Regions from separate parts of the Lysinibacillus sp. S1 genome, predicted to be linked through region 1. Evidence: a T-box and tRNA genes for the amino acid it is inferred to sense, from the RefSeq annotation. Region 1 holds a T-box; the other regions hold tRNA genes.

Region 1 (10,281 bases):
GGGGCTCCTCCAGGCTATGTGGGCTATGAGGAAGGTGGACAGCTAACGGAAGCAGTTCGCCGAAATCCTTATTCTGTGGTGCTACTAGACGAGATTGAAAAAGCTCATCCTGATGTGGCGAACATTTTATTGCAAATTTTAGATGATGGGCGCATTACAGATAGTCAGGGACGAATGGTGAATTTTACAAATACAGTAGTCATTTTAACTTCGAATATTGGATCAAGTTATTTAATGGAGGCAAAGGAAAATGATGCGGCTGTGGAGGACTTAGTCATGTCAGCCCTACGACAACATTTTAAACCTGAGCTATTAAACAGAATGGATGATATCATCTTCTTCCATGCATTATCTACTAAACATTTTACTGCGATTGCCTGGAAGTATGTGGAGCAATTGATTAAACGTGTCGCAGAGCAAGAAATTACTTTATCTGTCGAGCAAGAAGTCATTGATTGGGTAGTAGAGCAAGGTGCAGATGCCCAATTTGGAGCAAGACCACTAAAACGCTTTGTACAGCGACATATCGAAACAGCCGTTGCTAAAGAACTATTACGCGGAGAAGTTTTACCAGGGGAGACGTTGCATGTGAAAATGCATGAGGGTCAATGTGTTGTGGAAAAATAACAGAAAAAACCTGTTCGGCATGAAGCTGAACAGGCTTTTTCTAGCTGAATTAATGATGGTCTGCAGCTTCTGGTGTAGGGTCGTTTGGAATGATTGCTCCAATAATAAAGATAAGGATGGAGAATACAACAGAAACGATTGCCCCAGTTTTGAAATCAAATGGTACACCAAGTACAGAGCTGACTACGTAGTTTAACATAGAAACTAGTAGGAATGACCATATGAACGTTACGATATATTGCATTAATTTCACCTCAACCGAACTTTTTTCATCATAAGGTTTTACTCATATTCATTATCATATCATAACATAAATCAAAAAAAAATGAACCATTTATGTGAAACATGGCGATTTTGTCACAACAAATATGCGATTTAGTATTTTATGTTTAGTAATGTAAAGTATTTAGGAACAGCTCTGAAATAGGGGAATGCGCTCCTAAGCGGGTGAAAAGTGCTCCAAAAGGGAAGAACACCGCTCATACATGATGCAAGGTGCTTTGAAAAATAATGAACAAGCTCAACAAAGTACGTTAGATAAAGCTCTAAACAGAATAACCTCATTCCATAAAATTCTTCACTTCTATATTCAAAGAACACTACCCTCAGCCGCATAAATTTTAAATCATCTTGCGTCATTCCTTTTATATGCGTTATAATTATGACCAGTTACTAATAATTGATAGTAAGAAAGCTGAGGGGTTGCTATATGAACGCTGGTATTATAGGAATAGGCAAATATGTTCCTGAGAAGGTCGTTACAAATTTTGATTTGGAAAAAATCATGGATACTTCTGATGAATGGATTCGTACTCGAACAGGCATTGAAGAACGTCATTTTGCGGCAGATGATCAGGAAACTTCAGATTTGGCAGTAGCTGCTGCAAAAGAAGCTATTGCAAATGCGGGTATTACGCCTGAGGAAATTGGTTTAATTCTTGTAGCAACTGTCACACAGGATCAAACTTTTCCAAGTGTAGCTTGTATGATTCAGGAACAAATCGGAGCAGTAAATGCTGCAGCAATGGATCAAGCAGCAGCATGTGCAGGATTTATATATAGTTTAGTGACAGCAAAGCACTTTGTTGAGGCAAATGCTTATAAATATGTCTTAGTAGTAGGTGTTGAAAAGCTGTCTAAAGTCGTTGATTGGGAAGATCGCAATACAGCTGTATTATTTGGCGATGGTGCCAGTGCAGCTATCATTGGGCAAGTCTCTGAAGGTAGAGGTATTCTATCCTTTGAACTTGGTGCAGATGGTACAGGCGGAAAGAATCTTTATTTAACGAAGCAAGATACAATTGCGATGAATGGTCGTGAAGTGTTTAAATTTGCTGTTCGACAAATGGGTGAATCGGCTGTTAATGTATTAGAGAAAGCGGGATTAACAAAAGAAGACGTTGATTTCCTAGTGCCACATCAGGCAAATATACGTATTATGGAATCTGCACGTGAGCGTTTAGAGCTACCACCAGAAAAAATGTCAAAAACGATTCATAAATACGGAAATACTTCAGCAGCATCTATTGGTATTTCCTTGGTAGATGAGCTCGAAGCAGGTAAGATTAAAGAGGATGATTTATTAGTCCTTGTAGGTTTTGGTGGCGGCTTAACATGGGGTGCCGTAGCCATGAGATGGGGAAAATAAGTAGGAAAAATGCTTGAGGGGAGTAAGACAATGAGTAAAAGACGAGTAGTAATTACAGGAATTGGCGCAGTTACACCACTAGGAAATAGCATCGAAGAAACATGGGCAAACATTAAAGCTGGTAAATCTGGCATTGGTGAGCTGACACGTTTAAATAAAGATCTTTTTGCCGCAAAAATCGCCGCAGAAGTAAAGGACTTTGATATTGAAAAATACATTGATCGTAAAGAAGCACGTAAAATGGATCGCTTCACACAATACGCATTAGCGGCTTCTATTATGGCAATGGAAGATGCACAGCTAACAATTGATGAAGAGCTAGCTCCACGTGCAGGTGTATGGATTGGTTCTGGTATCGGTGGGATGGAAACATATGAACAACAATTTTTAACATTCCAAGAGCGTGGCGCAAGACGTGTTAGTCCTTTCTTTATCCCAATGATGATTCCTGATATGGCATCGGGCCAAGTCTCTATTCACTTTGGTGCAAAGGGGATAAATTCTTGTTCTGTAACGGCATGTGCTTCAGGCACAAACTCTATTGGTGATGCCTTTAAAGTAATTGAGCGTGGAGATGCTGATGTTATGATTTCTGGTGGTGCTGAATCACCAATCGTAACAATGGCGGTTGCAGGTTTTTGTGCCAATACAGCACTATCATTAAATCAAGATCCACAAGCTGCATGTCGCCCATTCGATAAAAACCGAGATGGCTTTATTATCGGAGAAGGAGCGGGTATTGTCATTTTAGAAGAATATGAACATGCAAAAGCTCGTGGTGCCAAAATCTATGCTGAAGTTTTAGGTTATGGTGCAACTGGGGATGCGCATCACATTACGGCTCCAGCTCCAGAGGGTGAAGGTGCAGCACGTGCGATGACGCAAGCATTAACAGATGGTGGCGTAGAGCCATCACAAGTTGATTATATTAATGCCCATGGTACAAGTACGCCATATAACGATTTATTCGAAACACAAGCTGTGAAAACTGCTTTTGGTGATCATGCGTATAACCTTGCAATGAGCTCAACAAAATCTATGACGGGTCACTTATTAGGAGGAGCAGGTGGTGTGGAAGCTATTTTAACAGCATTAGCCCTTAAAGAAGGGATTTTACCACCTACAATCAATTTAAAAGATCCTGATCCTGAATGTGATTTAGATTATGTTCCAAACGAAGCAAGAGAAGCAAATATTCAATATGCAATGAGTAATTCTCTTGGTTTTGGTGGTCATAATGCAAGTCTCCTATTCAAAAAATATGAAGCATAATAGATAAACATAAAAAAACGTCAGCCAAATTTAAATGGCTGACGTCTTTTTTTATAGTTTTGTGAATAAATGATAAGTAAGAAGAAATAGAAAGGATGCCATTACTATGTTTCGTCTCTTTTTATTTTTAGTAAGTTATGGCTTAATGATCCTCTCTGTAGGGAAGCTCATATTGTATTTAAATTACCGCACACTAGGTTATTCATGGAAGGTTGTTTTCAAATTTATTTTTCAAACAACAGAATTTTATATGGCGGTAGGAGCCTGTATCATCATCTGCGCAGTTGTGCTTGATTTGGGCTTTGATCGATCCTCAGACAAGCCGTAAGTTTAGCGACGTGCGCGACCAAGACCCATAGCATCTTCCATACGTTTTAATGTAGCACTAGCAATCGCATTCGCCTTTTCAGCACCTTCATCTAGAATGACATCTAATTCTGATGATTCTACTAGATGATAGAATTTCTCTTGAATAGGTGTTAGGTGTTCAATTACTGCTGTTGCTACACCCTGCTTGAATCCACCATAACCAATTCCCTCATATTTTTTGACTAAATCTTCAACGGCTACCCCTGAAATAGCTGATTCGATTGTCAATAAATTTGAAACACCTGGTTTATTTTCCACATCAAATGCAACGATGCCGTCAGAGTCAGTTACAGCTGATTTAATTTTTTTCTCAATGTCTTTCGCAGTATCTAATAAGCGAATTGTCGCTTTCGTATTTGGATCTGATTTACTCATTTTCTTTGTTGGCTCTTGTAAGGATTTAATGCGTGCGCCAGCTTTAGGTAATTGAATTTCAGGAATTGTTAAAACATCGCCAAAGCGTTTGTTAAAGCGTTCTGCAAGGTCACGAGTTAGCTCAATATGCTGCTTCTGATCATCGCCGACAGGGACAATATTTGTATTATAAAGTAGAATGTCTGCAGCCATTAGCGGTGGATATGTTAAAAGAGCAGCAGATACGCTTTCCTTACCATGTGATTTATCTTTGAATTGTGTCATACGTTCTAGCTCACCGATAGACGCAACACATTGTAACATCCATCCTGCCTGAGCATGCGCTGGCACCTCTGATTGAATAAATAATGTCGATTTTTTAGGGTCAATGCCAGTAGCAATGTAGGTAGCAGCAAGCTTACGAATACTTTCTCGTAATTCTTTAGGATCTTGTGCAACAGTGATGGCATGTTGATCAACGATACAATAAATAGCGTTTCCTTCATCTTGTAGTGCCGGGAACTGCTTGAATGCTCCTAAATAGTTCCCTAATGTTACGATACCTGTAGGCTGTACGCCAGAAAAAATAGTTGTCATTAAAAAATTCCTCCTCGAATTCAATTGCTGTAACTTGTGTCACAGCGTTGTCTTCACCTTTCAACTTGGTGATGAAGACAAAAAAACATCATGCGTCCTCATTAGATTTTTCTAATGAAGGGACGAATGATGTTTGAATCCGCGGTACCACCCAGCTTGCCTAAAAAGGCCACTCAGCTTCGTAACGTGAAGGGACGAGCTTTGCTAATAGCTTCAAGTAGCGTTCACAAAGCTAACTCGGAAGTCCATTCCACATGCATCCACGATCTGTTTACAGCAACCACAGACTCTCTATACGTGAATTAGCATATGTACTACTCTTCGTCAGCGTTTTTCTCAATTTAAATTGTTCAAATTGATTTGATTGCAAAGAATTATATTATAAAGATTCCTTTGTGTAAAGTCAGACTTTTGACGGTGTTTTTTTTCTAGAAAAAATTATATGCTTTTTTTGTTATGTAATTTTGTTATAAATTTATAATTTTTTATTAAAAAATTGTTTGGATGTACACATGGGATTGACAATTTTCTCGATTATTTTTCTTAAATGAGAACAACTGAGATATCTGTTTAGATGTTTAAAATGCTTTAAAAATGGGAATGGTAGTAGTAGCACATAAGTTTGAAGAAAATACATCATATTTGAAAGCTGTATGAATAGACAGAATATTTATGGATAGGTTCAGATTTTTTTATTGGAACTATATTCAAATACAGCTGAGTACTGTATAATGGTACTGTGTATTTTACATTACATTAATTCTAATTTAACACATTGGTTCTGGTTTATAGATAATGATTTTTAAATGAAAGGATGTGTCAGAATGATCGTAACCCTATTTACATCACCAAGTTGTACCTCTTGTCGTAAAGCAAAAGCTTGGTTAGAGGAGCACGAAATTCCATATACAGAACGTAATATATTTTCTGAACCGCTTAGKATAAGTGAAATAAAAAAAATTTTACGAATGACAGAAGATGYAACTGATGAAATCATTTCCACTCGTTCTAAAATATTCCAAAAATTAAATGTGGATGTTGAAAGCTTACCATTACAACGTTTATATGAATTAATTCAGGAATATCCTGGCMTASTACGTAGACCAATCATTTTAGATGAAAAACGTCTGCAGGTTGGCTACAATGAAGATGAAATTCGTCGTTTCTTACCTCGAAAAGTTCGAGCATATCAATTACAAGAAGCGCAACGAATGGTGAATTAAACCTTTCTATTCTGAATAATATATGTAATAGATGTTACAGATGTGGAATACATGTTGTGACATCTTTTTTTTATGTTTTACTTCTGTAAAACCTTCTATATGAAGTATAATAATTAATAGGGAAAAGTCATATATTTCCGTAAAAGTATGTTAAACTTGATTTAAGTTAAATAGTTTACTACAATTTCAATAATTCAAATATCTTCTGTGAAACGGTGTATATCCTTTTCATTTTATGACAGAACAGCATACAATAGAGTTAGAGACAACTGTGAACACAAAAATTCATGTTTACGGTTACTCGATGGTTTTACTGTAGTGTGGTCAAAGGTTGAAAAACAAATGCAGTATGAAGGTTAAAAACAAAGAATAAAAGCATACTAATGAAACAAACTGTTTTTCGACATATGACAGTGAAGGGAGATGAGGTCTAGTGGACATCGAACGTGTAAATGAAAATACACTCAAGCTCTTTATTACGTACAATGATATAGAGGATCGCGGCTATAGTCGTGAAGAAATTTGGTACAATCGAGCAAAGGGTGAACAACTTTTTTGGGATATGATTGATGAAGTAAACACGGAGGATTATTTTGATGTAGAGGGTCCGATTTGGATTCATATCAATGCATCTGAAGTAGGCTTAGAAATCATTGTCACACGTGCACATATTTTAAAAGACGGTGAAACATTAGATGGTCATTCGAATTTTGATGAACACAAAGATATGTTTGCACCATTCGATGAAGTTGGAGAGGATCTTCTTAGCCAACTAACTCAATTTGGTGACATGGATGAGTCAGAATTATTTATGGATACAGACATTTATGTTTATAAATTTAAAGATATTGATGAGTTAATCCCTGTCGCAAAACGAATGACAGACGAATTAGTGGATTCCTCATTATTCAAATATGAAAATTGGTACTATCTAGTTGTTGATTTCGGAAACGCAGATGAGGATTTAAATCGTCATGATAGAAATGCAGTTATCAAGGAATTTTTAACACCATCCAATTTTACAATTCATCGTCTAGAGGAGTACGGTGAAAAGATTATGAAATTCAATTGCTTTGAAACAGTTCGAAAATACTTTGCATAGGCAATGAAATACTAATTATTTTAGACTGTAGTGAAACTCGTAAATGAATCGAGTTTCGCTACAGTCCTTTTTTATGTTTTCAGCATCAAAGAGCTTGAATAAGAGCGCATTTTTAAAATTTCAAGAAAAAGGTGCTTTATTTTTGTTAGTGAAAATCCATTCTATTATAGTTGGCTAAAAAGGAGCTGATACTATGCTGATTGCCTATAACAATCAACAGCAACTATTTCTCCCATATCAATATACGAGGAAAGCTTTACAGCGATATAGGCGGCAAATGAAATTTTATTGCCCTCAATGTTTAGAACAAGTTCAATTGAAAATAGGTAACTATAATATTCCCCACTTTGCTCACTTCACAAAAAATCAATGTTCACAGCTGTTCGCAGAAGGTGAATCTAAAATACATTTACAAGGTAAAGTGCAATTATATGAGTGGCTCCAAAAGCATGGACATCAGGTGAAACTAGAACCATATTTAAAGGAGGTTTCTCAGCGCCCAGATTTGCTTGTTACACTCGATAAGGAGCAGTTTGCAGTTGAATTTCAATGTAGTACTATCTCTCATGAAAAATGGCACCAACGAACAATGGGCTATGAAAGAAACGATATACAAGCAATTTGGCTTTTTCAAACTCCACAAGGCAAAGAAGCTGTCAACGGCATCAGAAAAATTAGAATCTCTCCACTCTTGCAAAAGGCGTTTATAACGACAACGGATTTACCATATTTATTGACGTACAACCCGGTGACAGCCCAGTTTGTTTATTGGACGAATCTTCTTCATGTTCATGGGCATACTTTCATAGGTAAAGTACAGAAAATTTCGGTCGATCTACAACATTTCCCTTTTTATAGACCTCAACGTATTACCCCAGAAGAATTTCAACGCTATTGGCAGCTCTATAAACAGACTTGTAGGCAATTTGCGCATAGTCGTCTTTTACATAGCAAGAAGGGGGCACAAGATCCATTTTTACGTAATTGCTATGAATTAAATCTTTCTCTTACTGCTCTGCCACCATACATTGGTATTCCAGTGAAAGAAGGAGCAGCTATCCCTTTGTTTACGAGCGAGTGGCAAATAATGCTGTTTTATTTTAGTAAACAATTAGGACGTCTTCCATTTGAATTAACAAAGGGGCAGATGGAAAACTTTTTATGTAAGCATCAACTGGAAGTAACCGAACAAGCACTCAGGGCTATTCAAAATTATGGGTATCTTCTTAAGCGTATGCATCATGAGGATGGTTTACTAGATAATTGTGAGCAAGTCTATGTACATTTATTTGCAATTGCCACAATATACTGAGAAAATATGAGAGTAAAAGGAAAAAAGCACATATAAAGGGGGCTGGCATATATGGCTAGTAACAGTAATCAGGTTTTGGTTCGAAAAGAAGTACCAGAAGAATTAACATGGCGCTTAGAAGACATCTTTGCAACAGATGCAGCTTGGGAAGAGGAATTGAAGGAGGTTGCAGAGCTTGCTAAACAAGCACCTAGCTATGCAGGTACTTTAAATAATGGGGCAGAGGCATTATTAGCAGCTTTACAGTATCATGATCATATATATGAACGTGCAATGAAGCTCTACACATATGCTCATATGCGCTATGATCAAGATACTACAAATAGCTTTTATCAAGATATGAACAGCCGTATTCAAACATTGGCAACGAGTATCTCAGCTGGCCTTTCCTATTTAACGCCAGAAATTCTGTCATTAAGTGAAGAAACGATTGAACGCTACTTAACAGAAAATCAAGACCTAGAACTATATAAGCAATCTTTAAAAGAAATTACAATGGCACGTCCACATGTATTACCAGCCGAACAGGAGGCATTGCTAGCGCAAATGTCTGAGGTGACAGGTACAGCTTCGAATACATTCAGCATGTTAAACAATGCCGATATGGTATTCCCTCATGTGAAAAATGAAGAGGGAGAAGAAGTACAACTTACGCATGGTAATTATATCAAGTTTTTAGAGAGCAAGGATCGCTCTGTACGTGAAGGCGCATTTAAGGCTATGTACGAAACATACGGCAAGTTTAAAAATACGTTCTCGGCTACGCTAACTGGTAATGTAAAGAAGCATAATGTAAGTGCTCGAATTCGTCATTATGAATCTGCACGCCACGCTGCCATGTCTAATAACTTCATTCCTGAAAATGTCTATGATCAGCTGGTGGAAACAATTCATAAGCATTTACCAGCTATGCAACGTTATATTTCGTTGCGTAAGAAATTATTGGGTGTAGACGAATTGCATATGTGGGATTTATTTGCGCCACTAGTTAAAGAGGTGGAAATGAAGGTCTCTTATGATGAAGCGAAAGATATTTTAGTAAAGGCTTTAGCTCCATTAGGGGAGGAATATCAAAGCATCGTTCAAAATGGACTGGATAACCGCTGGGTCGATGTTTTAGAGAATAAAGGGAAGCGTAGTGGAGCCTATTCTTCAGGCGCCTATGGTACGAATCCGTATATTTTAATGAATTGGCAGGATAATGTGAACAATCTATTTACATTAGCACATGAATTTGGCCATAGTGTTCATAGTTATTATTCACGTAACAACCAGCCTTTTGTTTATGGAGACTACTCTATTTTTGTGGCAGAGGTCGCTTCTACTTGCAATGAAGAGTTATTAAATGACTATTTACTGAAAACAATTGATGATCCACAACAAAAAATATACTTATTAAACCATTGGCTAGATGGCTTCAGAAGTACGGTATTCAGACAAACAATGTTTGCAGAGTTCGAACACCTTATTCATCTGATGGATAAGAACGGTGAATCCTTGACAGCAGATCGTTTAACAGAAGTTTACTATGAATTAAACAAAAAGTACTTCGGTGATGATATGGTGGTTGATGAGGAAATAGGCTTAGAATGGGCTCGTATTCCACACTTCTACTATAATTACTATGTTTATCAGTATGCGACTGGTAAATCAGCCGCTACAGCATTGAGTAAACAAATTTTAGAGGAGGGTGCACCAGCTGTAGAACGTTATATTAATAACTTCTTAAAAGCGGGATGCTCTGATTTCCCTATTGAGGTATTAAAGGCAGCAGGCG
Region 2 (14,173 bases), 1.5 Mb from region 1:
GCAGCTAAAATATTAAGTAATGTACTTTTCCCTGAACCACTCGTACCCATTATTGCTACGATTTCGTTTTGGTAAATTTCACAATTGATTGTATCTAGTGCTTGTACAATAAAATCCTTTGACTGAAATTCCTTTGACACATTTTTCATCACTACTAATGGGGTTTCTTTCATATTTTGTGTCTCATGTAGTTTCAACGGTTTCATGAAAATGCTCCTTTCGCTCATACCATTTGGATTGGGCTTGATGCATACGATAAAATAATCCTTTATTATTTATTAATTCATCAAAAGTACCAATTTCTTCAATTTTCCCCTTATCCATTACGATAATCTTATCTGATAATTTCGTGGGTCCGATTCTATGTGTAATCGTAATCGTTGTTTTATCATCTGTCATGCTATCAAATAATTCAAGTGTTTTTAATTCTGAATGAGGATCTAATGACGCTGTAGGTTCATCCAACAAAATCAAACTAACATCCTTCATTAGCGCTCGTCCTAAAGCTATTTTTTGCCATTCTCCCCCAGATAGATCAATTCCGCCATCCATTTCTTTAGATAAATAAGTATCTAAGTCAACATTATGGATTGATAATTTATGTCCCAATCCTACTTTTCTTATGACATCCCATATTTTCTGGTCATTCTCCATGTCATCTACATTGCCAAAACCAATATTTTCTCTTAAGGAATACATATATTTAGGGAATGTTTGAAAAACAACAGCAACTTGTTTATGTAAACTAGATTTATCAATGTCGGTCATATTTTCTCCATTTACTAAAATCGTTCCTTCTGTCAAATTGAATAATCCTACTAAACAATGGGCGAGTGTTGTTTTCCCTGAACCGTTTCCACCTACAATCGAAATTTTTTCTCCTCTTCGTATTGAAAAGTTCAATTTTGAAAAAGCTGAAATATCAGAATAAGGATAGTTGAAAGTGCCATTTTTAATATCAATCGTTTCAATAGAATTAATTTCTTCTCTCTTTTCGTCATCAAAATGTTCTATTTTCAACAACTTGATTAATGCATTATTATAAATAGCTGCTTCAAAAATAGAAGCTATATGTGCACCAATTTGAGCAAAAATGCCCTGTAAAGTAATTATAGCTGCAGTTAACGCCACATAACTCCCTATTGTTAAAGCGTTCTCTACTAGTTGATAAACAAAGAATACAGATACACCTGTATTGATAACTCCTACAAATAGTATCATCACTGCACTATTTTTCAGTTCCCACTTTGTCACTTCAAGTCTCTTGTTCATCGTATAAAAATAAAGTTTTTTCCATTTTTCCAGTAAATAATCACTCAATGTATACACTTTAATTTCCTTTAAATAGCTTTTGTCAAAAAAAAGGGATTCTGTATAAGAAAGCTCTCTTTCTTTAAATACAACGTTTTTTTCAACTTTATAATTTTTAAGTTTGCTAAAAAAAACAATGACAACCCCGGGAATTGTTGATAAAAGCACAGTTAAAGGTAATGTCCAATGAATAGCCATTAAAATCGCAAAAACTGAAAATAACGAAAATACACTTGTAATGATCTGCAAAAAAGAATATGTTGTACCTAACCCATTTCCTTCCAATGCTTTGGCTGCCAGATTCACTTGATTGTAAAAAAAGCTAGACTCAAAGTTTTCTAAAGAAACGCTAGTTACTTTTTTGTTTAACATCGCTTTAAATAAATAATTCACTCTTAAAGAAATTTTTCGAAATAGATAATCTTGAATTTTTCCAGATAGTTGTCCAAATAGACTAAGAAACGTTATTGCTACAAGGAGAACTAACACAAACCCCAATTCATTAGGAATTTTCTGCACCACCGTTAGTTGATCTATCAACCTTTTCTGTAGCAAAATTTCTAAAGGTAACATAATAGAAGTTATTATGCTTAAAATAGTTAAAAAAAGAAATATGCTCTTTTGTTCTCTCCAAATATTTTTCAAATAAAAATACTGTGAATAGAAAAAGTCTCTAACAGGTCGATCTTTCTCATGGAATTTTAATTCATTCAACTTCATAGTCATTCACATCCAAAAGATTTTCTAAACTTGCGATTCCTTTCTTCTCTACTACAAAATTATTAGTATTCAAAACTAGATACATTGGAAAGACATCTATTTTTAACTGATTAGAAAGAATTTCTTCTTCTATAAAATAAATATATTCATCCTCTAAATAGCTCAGGTTATCCCGATTTTCTATCGTATCCGTTGCTATAAAAATATACTTTTCTTTTTTAACAGGAATTAAAAAATTGAGTTTTTTTAATGTTGCTTTACAAGCAGAACACTGACTATCAATAAATACTAAAGTCTGCACATTAATCTCATTCATAATATCTTGAACTTTAACAGATTCAAATTGTTTATTCTTCAATGGAATCAACGGAAAAACGTTTTTTTCCATCGGTCCCCATTTTTCTACATTTAGCACTCGTCTAGTTCTTAATGAAATCAAAATGCTAAGCATTAATACACAAGAAATGATGACGAAAGCATAATAAATTTCCATGTCCATCGTTACACCACCTCTACGTTTCTTCTAATAATTATTAAAGTGATGAACCATAAAAGAACAGGTACGAGATAAAATATATTGCCAAAGTCAAGTATATTCATATTACCTTTATCAAAATAGAGTAGTGGCACTATACTGAAAAACATGCATAGACTTTGTATTAAGCCACCCAGTCCTGTCTTAGTTGGAATTAAATTGCCGAAACATTTACAGTCCTCTTCTATCTTATTAATAAGTGCATACGAATTAATAATTATAAAGAGTAAAATTAAAGATAAGGCACTAATATAAAGTATAGGGTGAGCATAAATAAACAAACTGACACCTATTACAATTTCAAATAATGGGAATAACAATGCCAAAAATGTAATTAAAATATCATTGATAGGAATATACTTTAAAAAAAACTGCTTTGTATTTGAATGTGAGATTAATTTAGAAATCCCAGAAAGTATCAATACTAAAGCAGAACCATAACAAAAAATATAAATCATAGTATCTCTCCTAAAAAAATTAAGAAAGTTAATGTGAATTTCACATAATTGTATCCTAAATTTTTTATATTTATATTGATAGGTATGTTTTCAAAACAACCACAGTTACGTGTCTTTCCTCCTTTAGAAGGTTTAAACAGTAAAAAAAGATTGAACAATTGCAACATTACAGCGGTCATACATATGTAAACATTCACAAATTGAATTAATAAGGAGATACCTACAAGCACATCTAAACTCACTAAAATGCTTACGAATATCGGAGATATTGTTATTTTTTCATTTATCGCCACGTAATAATGATAAATTTTAAAAACTTTATTGAATCCGTTTTTTAGAAAAATAATTGCTACAACCAGATAAACAATAATGATATTCAGTCAACTCCTTTTCTTTCAAGCCACTATTAAAATCCTTTAATATACAAGGATTTTAATAGTAAAATACACACAAAATTTTATATTGTTTCAAAGAGATTTACCTTATGAAGAAAAATTCATTATATCTTCCCAATAATATTTTTCACCCATATATAGTAATACTGGAATTTCTTCAATTTGCAATTGATTTAATTTCATCAAATGTTCGACTTTTATCTCGTTATCGTTTTCAAATAACACTTTTATCAAAATAACTTCTCTCTTTTTTGAAATTCTACGATAAAAAGCATTCAAAACATATAAGTTATCAAAAATGTTATTTTCATCCGAAATCAAATATGTTCTTCCCTTTTCCAGGAAATCTATTTGCTCAATCTGTATAAATCTCCGCTGAAAATCAATGCAGTTTCTTAATTTTGTCAAATTGTAAAAAAAGAAAATCAAAAATACAATCCCGAAAATTAGTGTCATACTTTATTTATCAGTTAGAAAAATATGAAAACGTTCATTTCACATTTTGTAGGAGTATTGTGCTATTACTATAGGGCAAATTTAGTTTTTGTATTTATTTTCTGCTATAGAACCATAACGATTCATCGTAGACTCTTCACCAAAACCTGTTCTTGACTATACATTCCTGTTACAACTTTTATGTAATAAAAAAGTAGAACATTAATTACAGTTAACATCGAAATAAATAAAATAGTTTTGGTATTAACCTATTTATAAGTTAGCAGTCATCTTTTTCTGCAGAACAACTAACCGTTTCAGTCTTACAAACGTAACATATATTTACAACTCCAGGACCATAACATGGTTCGGTTCTATATTTACGTCTTCTATAACTACCTTTTACAGCACCTGTTTCATCAAAAAATGGCAATTCTTTACCCCAGCCACATTGACCTTTAATGATTTCCGAACTATTTCCACTATCTAAAAGCATTGGTTTGCTATATGTCATTAACATAATTATTTCCTCCTGCAACCCTTAGAAATAGCACAATACACCTACACTAACAGCCTCCTTATTAATATTGATTCATTACACTTCTTGCATAATCCATACTTCAATGGAGAACAGTAATAAAAAAGCCTCATCTATCAACAAACCATTTCTCCACTTATATAAATTTTCTTCCCAAAACTTTTCGGAACAAAGACCTAACTTTGAGACAACTAAAGGTGACTTTACATTAGAATAAATTGAATTCCAATTTTTCCTTATACTCTTTAATGTATGAGCAATGTGTGATGTTTTATTTATACGCAGTCGAATACTGTCAGGTAACTTATTTTTCTGAGAGTCTCTTAAAATTTTTTTCGTGTAGAAAGGATCAAAGAGAATATGACTAGGGATTTTAATCATAAAAGAAATTAACTCCCTATCTAAAAAAGGATGTTTTATATCCGCACCATAAAAGCCACCTATCGCCCTATCCATATAATGATTGGCTTTTGCATTTAACATTTGATGCAATAAATTTCTAGCATGATTCCGTTTATTTTTAGTTGTTCTACTAAAAGGATGTGGTTGAATGATGTACTCACGTAATCCTTTAAAAGCAGACATATTTGTATACATACAATATTTAGTTAAATCGCCGAACATATCCTTTATTTTTCCTTCTCTAACGTAATCTCTTAATAAATACGGCGGATTCGTTAAAAGTTGGTCACCACCATAACCTGTTAGGATACTATATGTATTATTGTTCACACTTGACTCTATTAAGGGAGAAATAAATTCACATGTAGGAGCAGTAGCATACGGTTCGTCAAAACGTAATATATTATTCCGAAGATCTTCATACATCAATACTGAATCATAATTTAGAAAAGTACCTTTAGAATTATATTGTTCTAATAATTCCGTTATATATGCACTTTCATCGCATTCCTTTAATTCATCAAAAACAACGCTTACCGAATTAATTTCTCCGTATCTATGCCCCAATCGTTTTGACACATTAAAAATAGTAGTTGAGTCTAAGCCACCGCTTAATAACACCGTATTTCGCTCGCTTTTCCGTACTCTCCTCAAAACTGCTTTGTTCAAAATACTTTCGAATTCTTCAATTAACGCTTCCCGATTTATAGTTGTCTCCTTCATCATCCATTTATCAGAAAATAATTCATCATAATTCACATAGTTTATTAGGTTAATTTCCTTATTTTCATAAACAAACATATTCCCACTCGGTAAACGCAAGATCTCTTTATATGGCGTTAAATAGGAATCAACAATTCCTTTTGCATTTAGATATTCTTGAAAGTAAACACCGTTCAACTCAGGTGTATTTAGATAACTTTTCAATAGAAAGATATCGCTCGCAACTACTAATTTTGTATCGGTTTTTAAATAAAAGAGCCTTTTTACCCCCAAGGTATCTCTACAGGCCATTAATGTTAAATTCTTTTTATCAAATAGAACAAATGAAAACTCGCCATCTAAACGCTTCACAAAATCCAAACCAAATGTGTTATAAAGGGAAATTAAATTAGTGAGTAATTCTTGCTCAGTCCAATCAACATTTTCATATACACCATGATTCAAAATATTGTATATCACAATGTCTCCCACTATTAACACATCATTATTTTCAAAAAACACATATGGGGTCGTATTTTGAGCATATGCTGCTTTCAAAACAAAGTTCTGTGAGGATGTGTTGAAATAATTTACTTTTGATTTACTGTTGATCTTAAGATGTCCATTTTTATCCACTTCTCCCTCCGAATTATCCATAAATTCAAACACATACCAATTCACCTAAGTTCAACTCCCTTCATATACGAGTTTGAATCTATAATCACTTTCAACGAATCAAGATTTTCCATTTCTTCAAATAGATTGTGGCCCTGATATTGAATCCAGGCATGTGCCTCTAAGGGAAATTTTTTTATCCCTATTACCATGTTTACTGGTATACCATACTTAGATTGAAGTATCTTATAACCAATTAACGTTTTGTGTATACAATCTGCTTTCCTAGGATACCAACAGCAAACTTGGTCTAAAAGAATAAACCACTCCAAAATCTCTTCAGAATTCTCCTCAGTAAAAATCTCTTTAGAACCCTCTATAGTATATTTTTTTATATAGCGTCTAAAGACTTCATCAAAACCTTTTCTCCGTATTTGGAAATCTAAAAATATTAATTCTTTGTATAAATATAAAATATTATACAAATTTAATTAAACCTCCTTTTGACAACGAATTTAAAAATCCATCTAAATCCTTTTGAATAATTAAAATATCTTCATTTGTCCTTTTAGCTATTAATTTGGAAATATCAGAGACTATTGGTGTTTTATCAAACTCTTCCCAAATAAATGAACTAAATTTATCTAGTGCGTAAATTTGATTCGTATAAATATTAATAATTAGATATTCATCCTCTTCTTTATAGGAAAGAAGATACTTTGATTTTTTTACACGCATCCCTTTTACCACTTCCTCCTCTTTTACATTGTGAACAATCCTTTAATACTGTTCCTGTATTACTACTATACACAGTCATAAGCTCTAACAGTCTCTTTACTCTTATCATCTTCTTTCTTCCACATAACCGTATTTTTTCTACTTACTCCATTACGTTTATGATTATATAAATGTAGTGGAGTAAAATGACAACTCTTGTGCTATCGATTACATCCACATCAAGTCCATCACTCAACACATATATAAAAACTGCACCTTCTAGTTGATTGTTAACTTTCAATCAACTAGAAGATGCAACTCGTAGGGTTTTATTGGTCCATGAAAGATCTTAAAAATAGAAATCTAAAAATCAATGTATAAAAGAAAATATTCTCTCTCCACCAAAGTTCAAAAAATTATTGATGTTGAAACAGATGTCTTTGTCTTTTACCTAAAATCTATAGGATAAACCTATTCTTTTCAGGCGTCTAAAATGGCACAACCTTTATAGAAAAATATTGTAAAGATATTTATTACCCTCTAAAGCCCTGTAAAATTTGTAAAACAAATTTACCTGTTTTACATAAACATAACTGCTTAGTCTATCATAGCGAACGTTCTGACACACAATGTTTTATCACATAAAAAAACAAGAATGCTAATATAAACATTCTTGTTTTAATTATGTTTCTAATGATTCCTTTGGAGATTCAAACCCATGAGTAACTTCTATGTTAAAACTCATACTATTCTCTTCCAATGAATTTTCTATACTTTTTTTATTCTCGTTGACCTTTTCTTCAAAAAGAATCCTTCTCTTTCTAAACCTGTTGCAATTCCCCTAATATAAAAAGCTCATAAACCCTGTTATATCAAGATTTATGAGCTTTCTTAATTTTTATTAATTTGATGATACCGGTGGTCGGGGTCGAACCGACACTCCAAAGGAACACGATTTTGAGTCGTGCGCGTCTGCCAATTCCGCCACACCGGCATAATGGAGATAAAAAAAATCGGATAAACCGATTAACAGTTAAAATATGGAGGCGGCAACCGGATTTGAACCGGTGATAAGGGTGTTGCAGACCCGTGCCTTACCACTTGGCTATGCCGCCGTCATACATGGAGCGGAAGACGAGGTTCGAACTCGCGACCCCCACCTTGGCAAGGTGGTGTTCTACCACTGAACTACTTCCGCAAAAATGGCTGGGGTACTAGGATTCGAACCTAGGCATGACGGAATCAAAATCCGTTGCCTTACCGCTTGGCTATACCCCAACAATGGGGCGACTGATGGGAATCGAACCCACGAATGCCGGAACCACAATCCGGTGCGTTAACCACTTCGCCACAATCGCCATAAAATTAATTGGCAGGGGCAGTAGGAATCGAACCCACACCAAAGGTTTTGGAGACCTCTATTCTACCGTTGAACTATGCCCCTAAAATAATAAAACTGGTGGAGGGGGACGGATTCGAACCGCCGAACCCTAAGGAGCGGATTTACAGTCCGCCGCGTTTAGCCACTTCGCTACCCCTCCGGGAATATCTGGTGCCGGCTATAGGAATCGAACCCACGACCTACTGATTACAAGTCAGTTGCTCTACCTGCTGAGCTAAACCGGCAAAAAAATAAGATGGGTCAGGACGGAATCGAACCGCCGACACTTAGAGCTTCAATCTAATGCTCTACCAACTGAGCTACTGACCCATATTTTAAAATAAATGGCGGTCCCGACCGGGATCGAACCGGCGATCTCCTGCGTGACAGGCAGGCATGTTAACCGCTACACCACGGGACCATTTGGTTGCGGGGGCTGGATTTGAACCAACGACCTTCGGGTTATGAGCCCGACGAGCTACCACTGCTCCACCCCGCGATAATACTATAATATTGTTAAAATAATGGTGGAGGATGACGGGCTCGAACCGCCGACCCTCTGCTTGTAAGGCAGATGCTCTCCCAGCTGAGCTAATCCTCCATCTGGGTATTGAATTGGTGACCCCTACGGGATTCGAACCCGTGTTACCGCCGTGAAAGGGCGGTGTCTTAACCACTTGACCAAGGGGCCATCGTTTGGAACACATCAAAGTGCTGGCGGAGAGTAAGGGATTTGAACCCTTGAGACAGTGTTAACCGCCTACACGATTTCCAATCGTGCTCCTTCGGCCACTCGGACAACTCTCCAAGAATGGCTCCGAAGGCAGGACTCGAACCTGCGACAACCTGATTAACAGTCAGGTGCTACTACCAACTGAGCTACTTCGGAATAATTTTAGTATATAGCCTAGCGACGTCCTACTCTCACAGGGGGAAGCCCCCAACTACCATCGGCGCTAAAGAGCTTAACTTCCGTGTTCGGTATGGGAACGGGTGTGACCTCTTTGCCATCATCACTAGACTATTTGAAAGACAATACTTATTATAACATATCTTATAAAAATTACAAGTATATTCTAATATTTTATTCTTTCAAAACTGGATAAACGGTGCATTGAATGTTTCAAACTTTTTTGGTTAAGTCCTCGATCGATTAGTATTCGTCAGCTCCATGTGTCACCACACTTCCACCTCGAACCTATCTACCTCATCGTCTTTGAGGGATCTTACTTACTTGCGTAATGGGAAATCTCATCTTGAGGGGGGCTTCATGCTTAGATGCTTTCAGCACTTATCCCGTCCACACATAGCTACCCAGCGATGCCTTTGGCAAGACAACTGGTACACCAGCGGTGTGTCCATCCCGGTCCTCTCGTACTAAGGACAGCTCCTCTCAAATTTCCTACGCCCACGACGGATAGGGACCGAACTGTCTCACGACGTTCTGAACCCAGCTCGCGTACCGCTTTAATGGGCGAACAGCCCAACCCTTGGGACCGACTACAGCCCCAGGATGCGATGAGCCGACATCGAGGTGCCAAACCTCCCCGTCGATGTGGACTCTTGGGGGAGATAAGCCTGTTATCCCCGGGGTAGCTTTTATCCGTTGAGCGATGGCCCTTCCATGCGGAACCACCGGATCACTAAGCCCGTCTTTCGACCCTGCTCGACTTGTAGGTCTCGCAGTCAAGCTCCCTTGTGCCTTTACACTCTACGAATGATTTCCAACCATTCTGAGGGAACCTTTGGGCGCCTCCGTTACCTTTTAGGAGGCGACCGCCCCAGTCAAACTGTCCGCCTGACACTGTCTCCTGCCCCGCTAAGGGGCATGGGTTAGAATTTCAATACAACCAGGGTAGTATCCCACCGACGCCTCCTTCGAAGCTGGCGCTCCGAGATCTCTGGCTCCTACCTATCCTGTACAAGTTGTACCAAAATTCAATATCAGGCTACAGTAAAGCTCCACGGGGTCTTTCCGTCCTGTCGCGGGTAACCTGCATCTTCACAGGTACTATAATTTCACCGAGTCTCTCGTTGAGACAGTGCCCAGATCGTTACGCCTTTCGTGCGGGTCGGAACTTACCCGACAAGGAATTTCGCTACCTTAGGACCGTTATAGTTACGGCCGCCGTTTACTGGGGCTTCAATTCGCAGCTTCGCTTGCGCTAACCACTCCTCTTAACCTTCCAGCACCGGGCAGGCGTCAGCCCCTATACGTCACCTTACGGTTTTGCAGAGACCTGTGTTTTTGCTAAACAGTCGCCTGGGCCTATTCACTGCGGCTCTCATGCGCTTGCACGCTCAAGAGCACCCCTTCTCCCGAAGTTACGGGGTCATTTTGCCGAGTTCCTTAACGAGAGTTCTCTCGCACACCTTAGGATTCTCTCCTCGACTACCTGTGTCGGTTTGCGGTACGGGCACCTCTCACCTCGATAGAGGCTTTTCTTGGCAGTGTGAAATCAGGAACTTCGTCCATACGGACTCGCCATCACAGCTCAACGTTACAGTGTGCGGATTTGCCTACACACACGCCTTACTGCTTGGACGCGCACAACCAACGGCGCGCTTACCCTATCCTACTGCGTCCCCCCATTTCTCAAACGGTGAGGAGGTGGTACAGGAATATCAACCTGTTGTCCATCGCCTACGCCTATCGGCCTCGGCTTAGGTCCCGACTAACCCTGAGCGGACGAGCCTTCCTCAGGAAACCTTAGTCATACGGTGGACGGGATTCTCACCCGTCTTTCGCTACTCATACCGGCATTCTCACTTCTAAGCGCTCCACCAGTCCTTCCGATCTGACTTCAACGCACTTAGAACGCTCTCCTACCACTGACATCGTAGATGTCAATCCACAGCTTCGGTGAATCGTTTAGCCCCGATACATTTTCGGCGCAGCGTCACTCGACCAGTGAGCTATTACGCACTCTTTAAATGATGGCTGCTTCTAAGCCAACATCCTGGTTGTCTGTGCAACGCCACATCCTTTTCCACTTAACGATTACTTTGGGACCTTAGCTGGTGGTCTGGGCTGTTTCCCTTTTGACTACGGATCTTATCACTCGCAGTCTGACTCCCGTGTATAAATATCTGGCATTCGGAGTTTGTCTGAATTCGGTAAACCGGGATGGCCCCCTAGTCCAAACAGTGCTCTACCTCCAGTATTCTCATCACGAGGCTAGCCCTAAAGCTATTTCGGAGAGAACCAGCTATCTCCAAGTTCGATTGGAATTTCTCCGCTACCCACACCTCATCCCCGCACTTTTCAACGTGCGTGGGTTCGGGCCTCCAGTAAGTGTTACCTCACCTTCACCCTGGACATGGGTAGATCACCTGGTTTCGGGTCTACGACCACGTACTATTTCGCCCTATTCAGACTCGCTTTCGCTGCGGCTCCGCCTTCTAAAGCTTAACCTCGCACGTAATCGTAACTCGCCGGTTCATTCTACAAAAGGCACGCTATCACCCATTAACGGGCTCTAACTACTTGTAGGCACACGGTTTCAGGATCTCTTTCACTCCCCTTCCGGGGTGCTTTTCACCTTTCCCTCACGGTACTGGTTCACTATCGGTCACTAGGTAGTATTTAGCCTTGGGAGATGGTCCTCCCGGATTCCGACGGAATTTCACGTGTTCCGCCGTACTCAGGATCCACTCAGGAGAGAACGAACTTTCGACTACAGGGCTTTTACCTGCTCTGGCGGACCTTTCCAAGTCGCTTCATCTAACTCGCTCTTTTGTAACTCCGTATAGAGTGTCCTACAACCCCAAGAGGCAAGCCTCTTGGTTTGGGCTCTTCCCGTTTCGCTCGCCGCTACTCAGGGAATCGATTTTTCTTTCTCTTCCTCCAGGTACTTAGATGTTTCAGTTCCCTGGGTCTGCCTTCAAGACGCTATGTATTCACGTCAAGATACTACGCGATTAAACGTAGTGGGTTCCCCCATTCGGAAATCTCCGGATCAAAGCTCACTTACAGCTCCCCGAAGCATATCGGTGTTAGTGCCGTCCTTCTTCGGCTCCTAGTGCCAAGGCATTCGCCGTGCGCCCTTAATAACTTAACCAAGTTATTAAGCCTATAAAAAACTTAAAAAAATAAATGTGTTTGTTACAATTTCAATGTCGTTTTATCCAGTTTTCAAAGAACAAGTTTTGAAGTGTTTCATTCAGAAGAATGAACCTTCAAAACTGAACGCAAAACGTAATCTTACAAACCTAAGGTTTGTATTCCGAAATAATCCTTAGAAAGGAGGTGATCCAGCCGCACCTTCCGATACGGCTACCTTGTTACGACTTCACCCCAATCATCTATCCCACCTTCGGCGGCTGGCTCCAAAAGGTTACCTCACCGACTTCGGGTGTTACAAACTCTCGTGGTGTGACGGGCGGTGTGTACAAGGCCCGGGAACGTATTCACCGCGGCATGCTGATCCGCGATTACTAGCGATTCCGGCTTCATGTAGGCGAGTTGCAGCCTACAATCCGAACTGAGAACGACTTTATCGGATTAGCTCCCTCTCGCGAGTTGGCAACCGTTTGTATCGTCCATTGTAGCACGTGTGTAGCCCAGGTCATAAGGGGCATGATGATTTGACGTCATCCCCACCTTCCTCCGGTTTGTCACCGGCAGTCACCTTAGAGTGCCCAACTAAATGATGGCAACTAAGATCAAGGGTTGCGCTCGTTGCGGGACTTAACCCAACATCTCACGACACGAGCTGACGACAACCATGCACCACCTGTCACCGTTGCCCCCGAAGGGGAAACTATATCTCTACAGTGGTCAACGGGATGTCAAGACCTGGTAAGGTTCTTCGCGTTGCTTCGAATTAAACCACATGCTCCACCGCTTGTGCGGGCCCCCGTCAATTCCTTTGAGTTTCAGTCTTGCGACCGTACTCCCCAGGCGGAGTGCTTAATGCGTTAGCTGCAGCACTAAGGGGCGGAAACCCCCTAACACTTAGCACTCATCGTTTACGGCGTGGACTACCAGGGTATCTAATCCTGTTTGCTCCCCACGCTTTCGCGCCTCAGCGTCAGTTACAGACCAGAAAGTCGCCTTCGCCACTGGTGTTCCTCCAAATCTCTACGCATTTCACCGCTACACTTGGAATTCCACTTTCCTCTTCTGCACTCAAGTCCCCCAGTTTCCAATGACCCTCCACGGTTGAGCCGTGGGCTTTCACATCAGACTTAAAGGACCGCCTGCGCGCGCTTTACGCCCAATAATTCCGGACAACGCTTGCCACCTACGTATTACCGCGGCTGCTGGCACGTAGTTAGCCGTGGCTTTCTAATAAGGTACCGTCAAGGTACAGCCAGTTACTACTGTACTTGTTCTTCCCTTACAACAGAGTTTTACGATCCGAAAACCTTCTTCACTCACGCGGCGTTGCTCCATCAGGCTTTCGCCCATTGTGGAAGATTCCCTACTGCTGCCTCCCGTAGGAGTCTGGGCCGTGTCTCAGTCCCAGTGTGGCCGATCACCCTCTCAGGTCGGCTACGCATCGTCGCCTTGGTGAGCCGTTACCTCACCAACTAGCTAATGCGCCGCGGGCCCATCCTATAGCGACAGCCGAAACCGTCTTTCAGTCTTTCACCATGAAGCAAAAGAGATTATTCGGTATTAGCCCCGGTTTCCCGGAGTTATCCCAAACTATAGGGTAGGTTGCCCACGTGTTACTCACCCGTCCGCCGCTAACGTCAAAGGAGCAAGCTCCTTTTCTGTTCGCTCGACTTGCATGTATTAGGCACGCCGCCAGCGTTCGTCCTGAGCCAGGATCAAACTCTCCATAAAAGAAATTTGATTAGCTCAAATTGTTTTGCTGGCATCATGTTTGATGTCCAAAATTTTTGTTTTGTTCACTAACCGAAGCTAGCTACTTAAAACTTTATTGATTACGTTTTGCTTGTTCAGTTTTCAAGGTTCATTATTTAAGTCGTTTTTCAGCGACTTCTTTATATTAA
Region 3 (7,185 bases), 510 kb from region 1:
GGGTAGCGGAGAAATTCCAATCGAACTTGGAGATAGCTGGTTCTCTCCGAAATAGCTTTAGGGCTAGCCTCGTGATGAGAATACTGGAGGTAGAGCACTGTTTGGACTAGGGGGCCATCCCGGTTTACCGAATTCAGACAAACTCCGAATGCCAGATATTTATACACGGGAGTCAGACTGCGAGTGATAAGATCCGTAGTCAAAAGGGAAACAGCCCAGACCACCAGCTAAGGTCCCAAAGTAATCGTTAAGTGGAAAAGGATGTGGCGTTGCACAGACAACCAGGATGTTGGCTTAGAAGCAGCCATCATTTAAAGAGTGCGTAATAGCTCACTGGTCGAGTGACGCTGCGCCGAAAATGTATCGGGGCTAAACGATTCACCGAAGCTGTGGATTGACATCTACGATGTCAGTGGTAGGAGAGCGTTCTAAGTGCGTTGAAGTCAGATCGGAAGGACTGGTGGAGCGCTTAGAAGTGAGAATGCCGGTATGAGTAGCGAAAGACGGGTGAGAATCCCGTCCACCGTATGACTAAGGTTTCCTGAGGAAGGCTCGTCCGCTCAGGGTTAGTCGGGACCTAAGCCGAGGCCGATAGGCGTAGGCGATGGACAACAGGTTGATATTCCTGTACCACCTCCTCACCGTTTGAGAAATGGGGGGACGCAGTAGGATAGGGTAAGCGCGCCGTTGGTTGTGCGCGTCCAAGCAGTAAGGCGTGTGTGTAGGCAAATCCGCACACTGTAACGTTGAGCTGTGATGGCGAGTCCGTATGGACGAAGTTCCTGATTTCACACTGCCAAGAAAAGCCTCTATCGAGGTGAGAGGTGCCCGTACCGCAAACCGACACAGGTAGTCGAGGAGAGAATCCTAAGGTGTGCGAGAGAACTCTCGTTAAGGAACTCGGCAAAATGACCCCGTAACTTCGGGAGAAGGGGTGCTCTTGAGCGTGCAAGCGCATGAGAGCCGCAGTGAATAGGCCCAGGCGACTGTTTAGCAAAAACACAGGTCTCTGCAAAACCGTAAGGTGACGTATAGGGGCTGACGCCTGCCCGGTGCTGGAAGGTTAAGAGGAGTGGTTAGCGCAAGCGAAGCTGCGAATTGAAGCCCCAGTAAACGGCGGCCGTAACTATAACGGTCCTAAGGTAGCGAAATTCCTTGTCGGGTAAGTTCCGACCCGCACGAAAGGCGTAACGATCTGGGCACTGTCTCAACGAGAGACTCGGTGAAATTATAGTACCTGTGAAGATGCAGGTTACCCGCGACAGGACGGAAAGACCCCGTGGAGCTTTACTGTAGCCTGATATTGAATTTTGGTACAACTTGTACAGGATAGGTAGGAGCCAGAGATCTCGGAGCGCCAGCTTCGAAGGAGGCGTCGGTGGGATACTACCCTGGTTGTATTGAAATTCTAACCCATGCCCCTTAGCGGGGCAGGAGACAGTGTCAGGCGGACAGTTTGACTGGGGCGGTCGCCTCCTAAAAGGTAACGGAGGCGCCCAAAGGTTCCCTCAGAATGGTTGGAAATCATTCGTAGAGTGTAAAGGCACAAGGGAGCTTGACTGCGAGACCTACAAGTCGAGCAGGGTCGAAAGACGGGCTTAGTGATCCGGTGGTTCCGCATGGAAGGGCCATCGCTCAACGGATAAAAGCTACCCCGGGGATAACAGGCTTATCTCCCCCAAGAGTCCACATCGACGGGGAGGTTTGGCACCTCGATGTCGGCTCATCGCATCCTGGGGCTGTAGTCGGTCCCAAGGGTTGGGCTGTTCGCCCATTAAAGCGGTACGCGAGCTGGGTTCAGAACGTCGTGAGACAGTTCGGTCCCTATCCGTCGTGGGCGTAGGAAATTTGAGAGGAGCTGTCCTTAGTACGAGAGGACCGGGATGGACACACCGCTGGTGTACCAGTTGTCTTGCCAAAGGCATCGCTGGGTAGCTATGTGTGGACGGGATAAGTGCTGAAAGCATCTAAGCATGAAGCCCCCCTCAAGATGAGATTTCCCATTACGCAAGTAAGTAAGATCCCTCAAAGACGATGAGGTAGATAGGTTCGAGGTGGAAGTGTGGTGACACATGGAGCTGACGAATACTAATCGATCGAGGACTTAACCAAAAAAGTTTGAAACATTCAATGTATCGTTTATCTAGTTTTGAAAGAATAAGTCTTTCAGCTGAATAAGTGAAGTGATGATGGCAAAGAGGTCACACCCGTTCCCATACCGAACACGGAAGTTAAGCTCTTTAGCGCCGATGGTAGTTGGGGGCTTCCCCCTGTGAGAGTAGGACGTCGCTTCGCTTATTTTTTGTGGAGGATTAGCTCAGCTGGGAGAGCACCTGCCTTACAAGCAGGGGGTCGGCGGTTCGAGCCCGTCATCCTCCACCATTTTGGTCCCGTGGTGTAGCGGTTAACATGCCTGCCTGTCACGCAGGAGATCGCCGGTTCGATCCCGGTCGGGACCGCCATTATTATTGCCGGTGTAGCTCAGTTGGTAGAGCAACTGACTTGTAATCAGTAGGTCGTGGGTTCGACTCCTATCGCCGGCACCATTCCCTTGGAGGGGTAGCGAAGTGGCTAAACGCGGCGGACTGTAAATCCGCTCCTTAGGGTTCGGCGGTTCGAATCCGTCCCCCTCCACCATTTTAGGGGCATAGTTCAACGGTAGAATAGAGGTCTCCAAAACCTTTGGTGTGGGTTCGATTCCTACTGCCCCTGCCAGGTATTGAGGTACTCGTTCATAATACAGCTAATATAATCTATATAGTGGCGATTGTGGCGAAGTGGTTAACGCATCGGATTGTGGTTCCGACATTCGTGGGTTCGATTCCCATCAGTCGCCCCATTTTAAAATTGGGGTATAGCCAAGCGGTAAGGCAACGGATTTTGATTCCGTCATGCCTAGGTTCGAATCCTAGTACCCCAGCCATTTTTAATTTCACGAGCCATTAGCTCAGTTGGTAGAGCATCTGACTTTTAATCAGAGGGTCGAAGGTTCGAGTCCTTCATGGCTCATCATTTTTTAATTAACATGCGCCCGTAGCTCAATTGGATAGAGCGTCTGACTACGGATCAGAAGGTTATGGGTTCGACTCCTGTCGGGCGCGCCAATAAAATCATGTTTACGGAATGTAGCTCAGCTTGGTAGAGCACTTGGTTTGGGACCAAGGGGTCGTAGGTTCGAATCCTGTCATTCCGACCATCTTTCATGATAAATGGGGCCTTAGCTCAGCTGGGAGAGCGCCTGCCTTGCACGCAGGAGGTCAGCGGTTCGATCCCGCTAGGCTCCACCATTGTAATATTTTTGGAGGTATACCCAAGTCTGGCTGAAGGGATCGGTCTTGAAAACCGACAGGCGGGTAACACCGCGCGGGGGTTCGAATCCCTCTACCTCCTCCATTTTTCGGGTCAGTAGCTCAGTTGGTAGAGCATTAGATTGAAGCTCTAAGTGTCGGCGGTTCGATTCCGTCCTGACCCACCATTATTGCGGGTGTAGTTTAATGGTAAAACCTCAGCCTTCCAAGCTGATGTCGTGAGTTCGATTCTCATCACCCGCTCCAAAATGGGCCTATAGCTCAGCTGGTTAGAGCGCACGCCTGATAAGCGTGAGGTCGATGGTTCGAGTCCATTTAGGCCCATATTATTCCGAAGTAGCTCAGTTGGTAGTAGCACCTGACTGTTAATCAGGTTGTCGCAGGTTCGAGTCCTGCCTTCGGAGCCACGGCCCGTTGGTCAAGTGGTTAAGACACCGCCCTTTCACGGCGGTAACACGGGTTCGAATCCCGTACGGGTCATCAAGCATGTAGCACAGATGTGTGTTACATGCTTTTTTCTATTCTCCTGTTCTTTAAACGATAAAAGATAATGCAATAGCAGAAAAAGACCTATTTGCAAGGTGAGGGACTGAATTTAATTCCCCTAGCATCTTACTATGGGCATCCTATAAGCCGTTTCACTTACCACGTACACTTCCATGGTCAATACTTTTGTGAAGGCTGCTTGACGACTTCTCTAGTATAGCGATACAGGCGAAATCCTGGCCAGAGAATTTGTGAAACTGGTTCTGCTCTATGCGAAAGCGAAGCAACAGCAGCAAGTAAGTAGCCCAGAACGTATAGCTTTTTCACCATTTACAAAAATTCTATTGATTTCTTTGTTCTACAACCCCCTGAAAAAGGCTACATGACTACTGTAGCCTTTTTATAATAATTAAAATCTTTCTCCCTTACATTCTCTTACGAAAGAGAGTCTATAGAGTAAATATGAACAAACTATTTCATATATAAAATATGTATGTTTTTTCAATTACTATTTTCATGGTGCTTGTTGTTTTGTTCCTCTAATATGAGGATAAGTGGAGGAATCGATATGAATATACAGGAGATACAGCAATTTTTAAGTCTATATCAGACAGAACAAAATGAATCAGAACTTTGGTTAAAGAATAGATTACAGGCAGTTAAGGATGCAGGTAAATATCACCCAACAACAGAGGAGCTAGTTTTTGGCGCACGTGTGGCATGGCGAAATAGCAATAAGTGTATTGGACGTCTGTTTTGGCAGTCACTGCATGTGGTAGATGCACGTGATGTTTTAGATGAAAAGGCTATTTTTCAAAAATTACTAGAACATATTGATTATGCGACAAATCATGGGAAAATTCGTCCAACTATAACAGTGTTTGCTTCAGATAGAGTACGGATTTGGAATCATCAACTAATTCGTTATGCAGGCTATGAAACAGATGCAGGCATTATTGGAGATTCACAGTCCATTAAATTTACAAAAGTGTGTGAGTCGTTAGGATGGAGAGGTAAAGGAACTGATTTTGATGTACTACCACTCGTTATACAGGTAGATAATCGTGCTCCTCAAATGTTTGTAATTCCTGAAGAAAATATAGTAGAGGTCTCAATCCGTCATCCAGAGTCAAACGATGTGGAAAAATTAGGAATGAAGTGGTATGCCGTACCTATTATTTCGAGTATGCGTTTTCAAATGGCTGGAATTGATTTTCAAGCAGCTCCATTTAACGGCTGGTATATGGGAACAGAGATTGGCGCACGAAATTTAGCAGATCATGATCGTTATAATATGTTACCTGCAATTGCAGAGATTTTTAATCTTGATACAACCAAACAAGCGTCTCTTTGGCGTGATCGTGCTTTAGTAGAACTTAATATTGCTGTTCTTCACTCATTTAAAGAAGATGGTGTGAGCATTGTTGATCATCATACAGCAGCTCAGCAGTTTAAATTGTTTGAGGAGGCAGAAAAATCAACAGGAAGAGAAGTTACAGGCAACTGGACATGGTTAATCCCACCACTTTCCCCTGCCACAACTCATATATTCCATAAACCCTATGTAAATATTTATCATACACCAAATTATTTTTATCAAAAACCATGCTATTAGTGTAAAAGAATTGTTTACTTTCGATACTTTTGATGAGAGAGGGCTTACTATGTTAGATCAGCAAATTCCCAATATCCCATGGAGACAATTGACGACACCTTATGGTAGAGGTACAGCCATTCCTAAGCTGATAGAACAGGAGCAATACACACAACTAGCTGAATTAATTGAACATCAAGGTACACTGTGGCAGGTGACACCATGGGTTTTGCTTGTCCTGCTAAAAAAGCTTACTCGTAAAAAATTAGAGGTTGTCTCCTTACAAGAGGTACAGTTATATTTAGCTGTGGCACATGCTATTACCAAGGATTATCTCGACCCAGTCAATACTGTTAAAAATATGCAGGAGCTATTAGACGTCAACTATTTGTGGATAGAAAATGAGGATAATGATGAGCAGGAGTGGGAGAAAGAAACGCCAAAGGGCTATGAGGAGCAAGCTTTTGTAGGCTATTACTATTATAGTTATATGCTTTTACAAGAGGCTGTTCCTATTTTTTCTACTATAACAGCTCATAATAATGAAGCATCAGAATGCCTTGCTGAATTGCTAACATTACTCCGCAACCCGACAATTAAGTAATGTGTAAACACTATAGAAATAGAGCAGATGGAGGAATCAAATCCACCTGCTTTATTTAATTTTAATGCACATATTCATCCTTAGAGGCTCTCATTGAGCAAAAGAAGAGTAACATTGCTACAACGACAAAGAGCCATCCCGCAATATTCCAGCCGCCAAATAAATCATGCAAGTAGCCAAAAAGAATAGGACCAATTGCGGCAAATAAATAACCCAAAGATTGCGCAAAGCCTGATAAATCTGCTGCTTCAAATGCAGTACGAGTCCGGAGAGTGAAGAACATCATTGCTAGGGCGAATGAAGAACCACCTGCTAACCCTAGAAGAACCATCCACAGTACCCCAAGACTTGTCCATTCCATGACAACCCCAACAAAGCCTACTAAATAGAAGGATGTAAACATCAATACAAGTGGGCGTTGAGAAGTCATTTTACCAGCAATAATAGGCACTGCTAAGGCCATTGGTACTTGTGAGAATTGCATGATTGAAAACATCCAGCCAGCTTTATCAGGTGCTAAACCTTGAGCAATATAGATCTCAGGTATCCAAGCTGCTGTTGTGTAGAATAATAAAGATTGTAAACCCATTGCCCCTGTGACAGCCCAAGTAACAGGTGATTTCCATAAAGGTGTACTGGTCTTCTTAGATGTAGTAACTGGTTCCGGTTTATTTGATTTTAGTTGAGGTATCCAAATTAAGATTGTAATTAGAACGAGTATGAGTGCAATGGAAAGTGCACCTTGCCAGCCTAACGATGAATTAGCTATCGGATAGCTAATACCAGCACCAAGGCCAGCAGTAAAATTCATGGACATGGTGAAAAAGGCCATTAATAAACCCACATGATAGGGAAATTTCAATTTCAATAATCCTGGAATTAGTACATTTCCAAAAGAAATGGCTACGCCAATTAACACAGTACCCAATAGAAGTAATTCTGTAGTACCAAGTGAACGTAGGACAATTCCTAAAGCCAAGAGAAAAGTTGATAAAAATAATGTTAGCTCAAGCCCTAGTTTGCGTGCTACAACTGGTGCAAATGGAGATATAACAGCAAAAGCCAGCAATGGTATCGTTGTTAGAAAGCCTGCCAAAACATTAGATATTCCAAGATCTTCACGGATAAAGGATATAATTGGGCCAACAACAGTTAGTGGCATTCGTAATGTAGAGGCTATAAAGATAACTCCA

What was found. The T-box of region 1 lies ahead of trpS (tryptophan--tRNA ligase). A T-box ahead of a tRNA ligase gene usually reads a tRNA of that ligase, here a tRNA-Trp.
Region 2: it has a tRNA-Trp gene. The T-box ahead of trpS (tryptophan--tRNA ligase) is inferred to sense a tRNA for this amino acid. The anticodon was not compared.
Region 3: it has a tRNA-Trp gene. The T-box ahead of trpS (tryptophan--tRNA ligase) is inferred to sense a tRNA for this amino acid. The anticodon was not compared.

What each region holds. Positions count from the first base shown of each region.
Region 1 is NZ_CP173154.1:1,963,417-1,973,697, reverse strand. Features, by position in the region: gene ACHZEU_RS10120 (ATP-dependent Clp protease ATP-binding subunit) at 1-627, shown strand, start outside; gene ACHZEU_RS10115 (YjzD family protein) at 677-871, opposite strand; gene ACHZEU_RS10110 (beta-ketoacyl-ACP synthase III) at 1,337-2,275, shown strand; gene fabF (beta-ketoacyl-ACP synthase II) at 2,306-3,547, shown strand; gene ACHZEU_RS10100 (hypothetical protein) at 3,654-3,875, shown strand; gene trpS (tryptophan--tRNA ligase) at 3,878-4,867, opposite strand; T-box leader at 4,983-5,204, opposite strand; gene spxA (transcriptional regulator SpxA) at 5,695-6,090, shown strand; gene mecA (adaptor protein MecA) at 6,524-7,192, shown strand; gene ACHZEU_RS10080 (competence protein CoiA) at 7,386-8,504, shown strand; gene pepF (oligoendopeptidase F) at 8,556-10,281, shown strand, end outside.
Region 2 is NZ_CP173154.1:3,476,329-3,490,501, reverse strand. Features, by position in the region: gene ACHZEU_RS17390 (ABC transporter ATP-binding protein) at 1-206, opposite strand, end outside; gene ACHZEU_RS17385 (ABC transporter ATP-binding protein) at 184-2,031, opposite strand; gene ACHZEU_RS17380 (hypothetical protein) at 2,018-2,530, opposite strand; gene ACHZEU_RS17375 (MauE/DoxX family redox-associated membrane protein) at 2,533-3,024, opposite strand; gene ACHZEU_RS17370 (hypothetical protein) at 3,021-3,368, opposite strand; gene ACHZEU_RS17365 (hypothetical protein) at 3,507-3,827, opposite strand; gene ACHZEU_RS17360 (hypothetical protein) at 4,135-4,374, opposite strand; gene ACHZEU_RS17355 (asparagine synthase-related protein) at 4,450-6,165, opposite strand; gene ACHZEU_RS17350 (lasso peptide biosynthesis B2 protein) at 6,174-6,596, opposite strand; gene ACHZEU_RS17345 (PqqD family protein) at 6,589-6,849, opposite strand; tRNA gene ACHZEU_RS17340 (tRNA-Leu) at 7,742-7,822, opposite strand; tRNA gene ACHZEU_RS17335 (tRNA-Cys) at 7,870-7,943, opposite strand; tRNA gene ACHZEU_RS17330 (tRNA-Gly) at 7,952-8,026, opposite strand; tRNA gene ACHZEU_RS17325 (tRNA-Gln) at 8,032-8,106, opposite strand; tRNA gene ACHZEU_RS17320 (tRNA-His) at 8,111-8,186, opposite strand; tRNA gene ACHZEU_RS17315 (tRNA-Trp) at 8,199-8,272, opposite strand; tRNA gene ACHZEU_RS17310 (tRNA-Tyr) at 8,286-8,369, opposite strand; tRNA gene ACHZEU_RS17305 (tRNA-Thr) at 8,379-8,454, opposite strand; tRNA gene ACHZEU_RS17300 (tRNA-Phe) at 8,467-8,539, opposite strand; tRNA gene ACHZEU_RS17295 (tRNA-Asp) at 8,555-8,630, opposite strand; tRNA gene ACHZEU_RS17290 (tRNA-Met) at 8,634-8,708, opposite strand; tRNA gene ACHZEU_RS17285 (tRNA-Val) at 8,735-8,810, opposite strand; tRNA gene ACHZEU_RS17280 (tRNA-Glu) at 8,826-8,900, opposite strand; tRNA gene ACHZEU_RS17275 (tRNA-Ser) at 8,925-9,016, opposite strand; tRNA gene ACHZEU_RS17270 (tRNA-Asn) at 9,022-9,098, opposite strand; rRNA gene rrf (5S ribosomal RNA) at 9,115-9,230, opposite strand; rRNA gene ACHZEU_RS17260 (23S ribosomal RNA) at 9,343-12,270, opposite strand; rRNA gene ACHZEU_RS17255 (16S ribosomal RNA) at 12,452-14,003, opposite strand.
Region 3 is NZ_CP173154.1:2,470,628-2,477,812, reverse strand. Features, by position in the region: rRNA gene ACHZEU_RS12355 (23S ribosomal RNA) at 1-2,112, shown strand, start outside; rRNA gene rrf (5S ribosomal RNA) at 2,180-2,295, shown strand; tRNA gene ACHZEU_RS12345 (tRNA-Val) at 2,307-2,382, shown strand; tRNA gene ACHZEU_RS12340 (tRNA-Asp) at 2,387-2,462, shown strand; tRNA gene ACHZEU_RS12335 (tRNA-Thr) at 2,471-2,546, shown strand; tRNA gene ACHZEU_RS12330 (tRNA-Tyr) at 2,554-2,637, shown strand; tRNA gene ACHZEU_RS12325 (tRNA-Trp) at 2,642-2,715, shown strand; tRNA gene ACHZEU_RS12320 (tRNA-His) at 2,764-2,839, shown strand; tRNA gene ACHZEU_RS12315 (tRNA-Gln) at 2,849-2,923, shown strand; tRNA gene ACHZEU_RS12310 (tRNA-Lys) at 2,937-3,009, shown strand; tRNA gene ACHZEU_RS12305 (tRNA-Arg) at 3,028-3,104, shown strand; tRNA gene ACHZEU_RS12300 (tRNA-Pro) at 3,120-3,196, shown strand; tRNA gene ACHZEU_RS12295 (tRNA-Ala) at 3,212-3,287, shown strand; tRNA gene ACHZEU_RS12290 (tRNA-Ser) at 3,301-3,393, shown strand; tRNA gene ACHZEU_RS12285 (tRNA-Phe) at 3,400-3,475, shown strand; tRNA gene ACHZEU_RS12280 (tRNA-Gly) at 3,481-3,554, shown strand; tRNA gene ACHZEU_RS12275 (tRNA-Ile) at 3,559-3,632, shown strand; tRNA gene ACHZEU_RS12270 (tRNA-Asn) at 3,639-3,715, shown strand; tRNA gene ACHZEU_RS12265 (tRNA-Glu) at 3,717-3,788, shown strand; gene ACHZEU_RS12260 (nitric oxide synthase oxygenase) at 4,363-5,409, shown strand; gene ACHZEU_RS12255 (hypothetical protein) at 5,459-5,992, shown strand; gene ACHZEU_RS12250 (MFS transporter) at 6,054-7,185, opposite strand, start outside.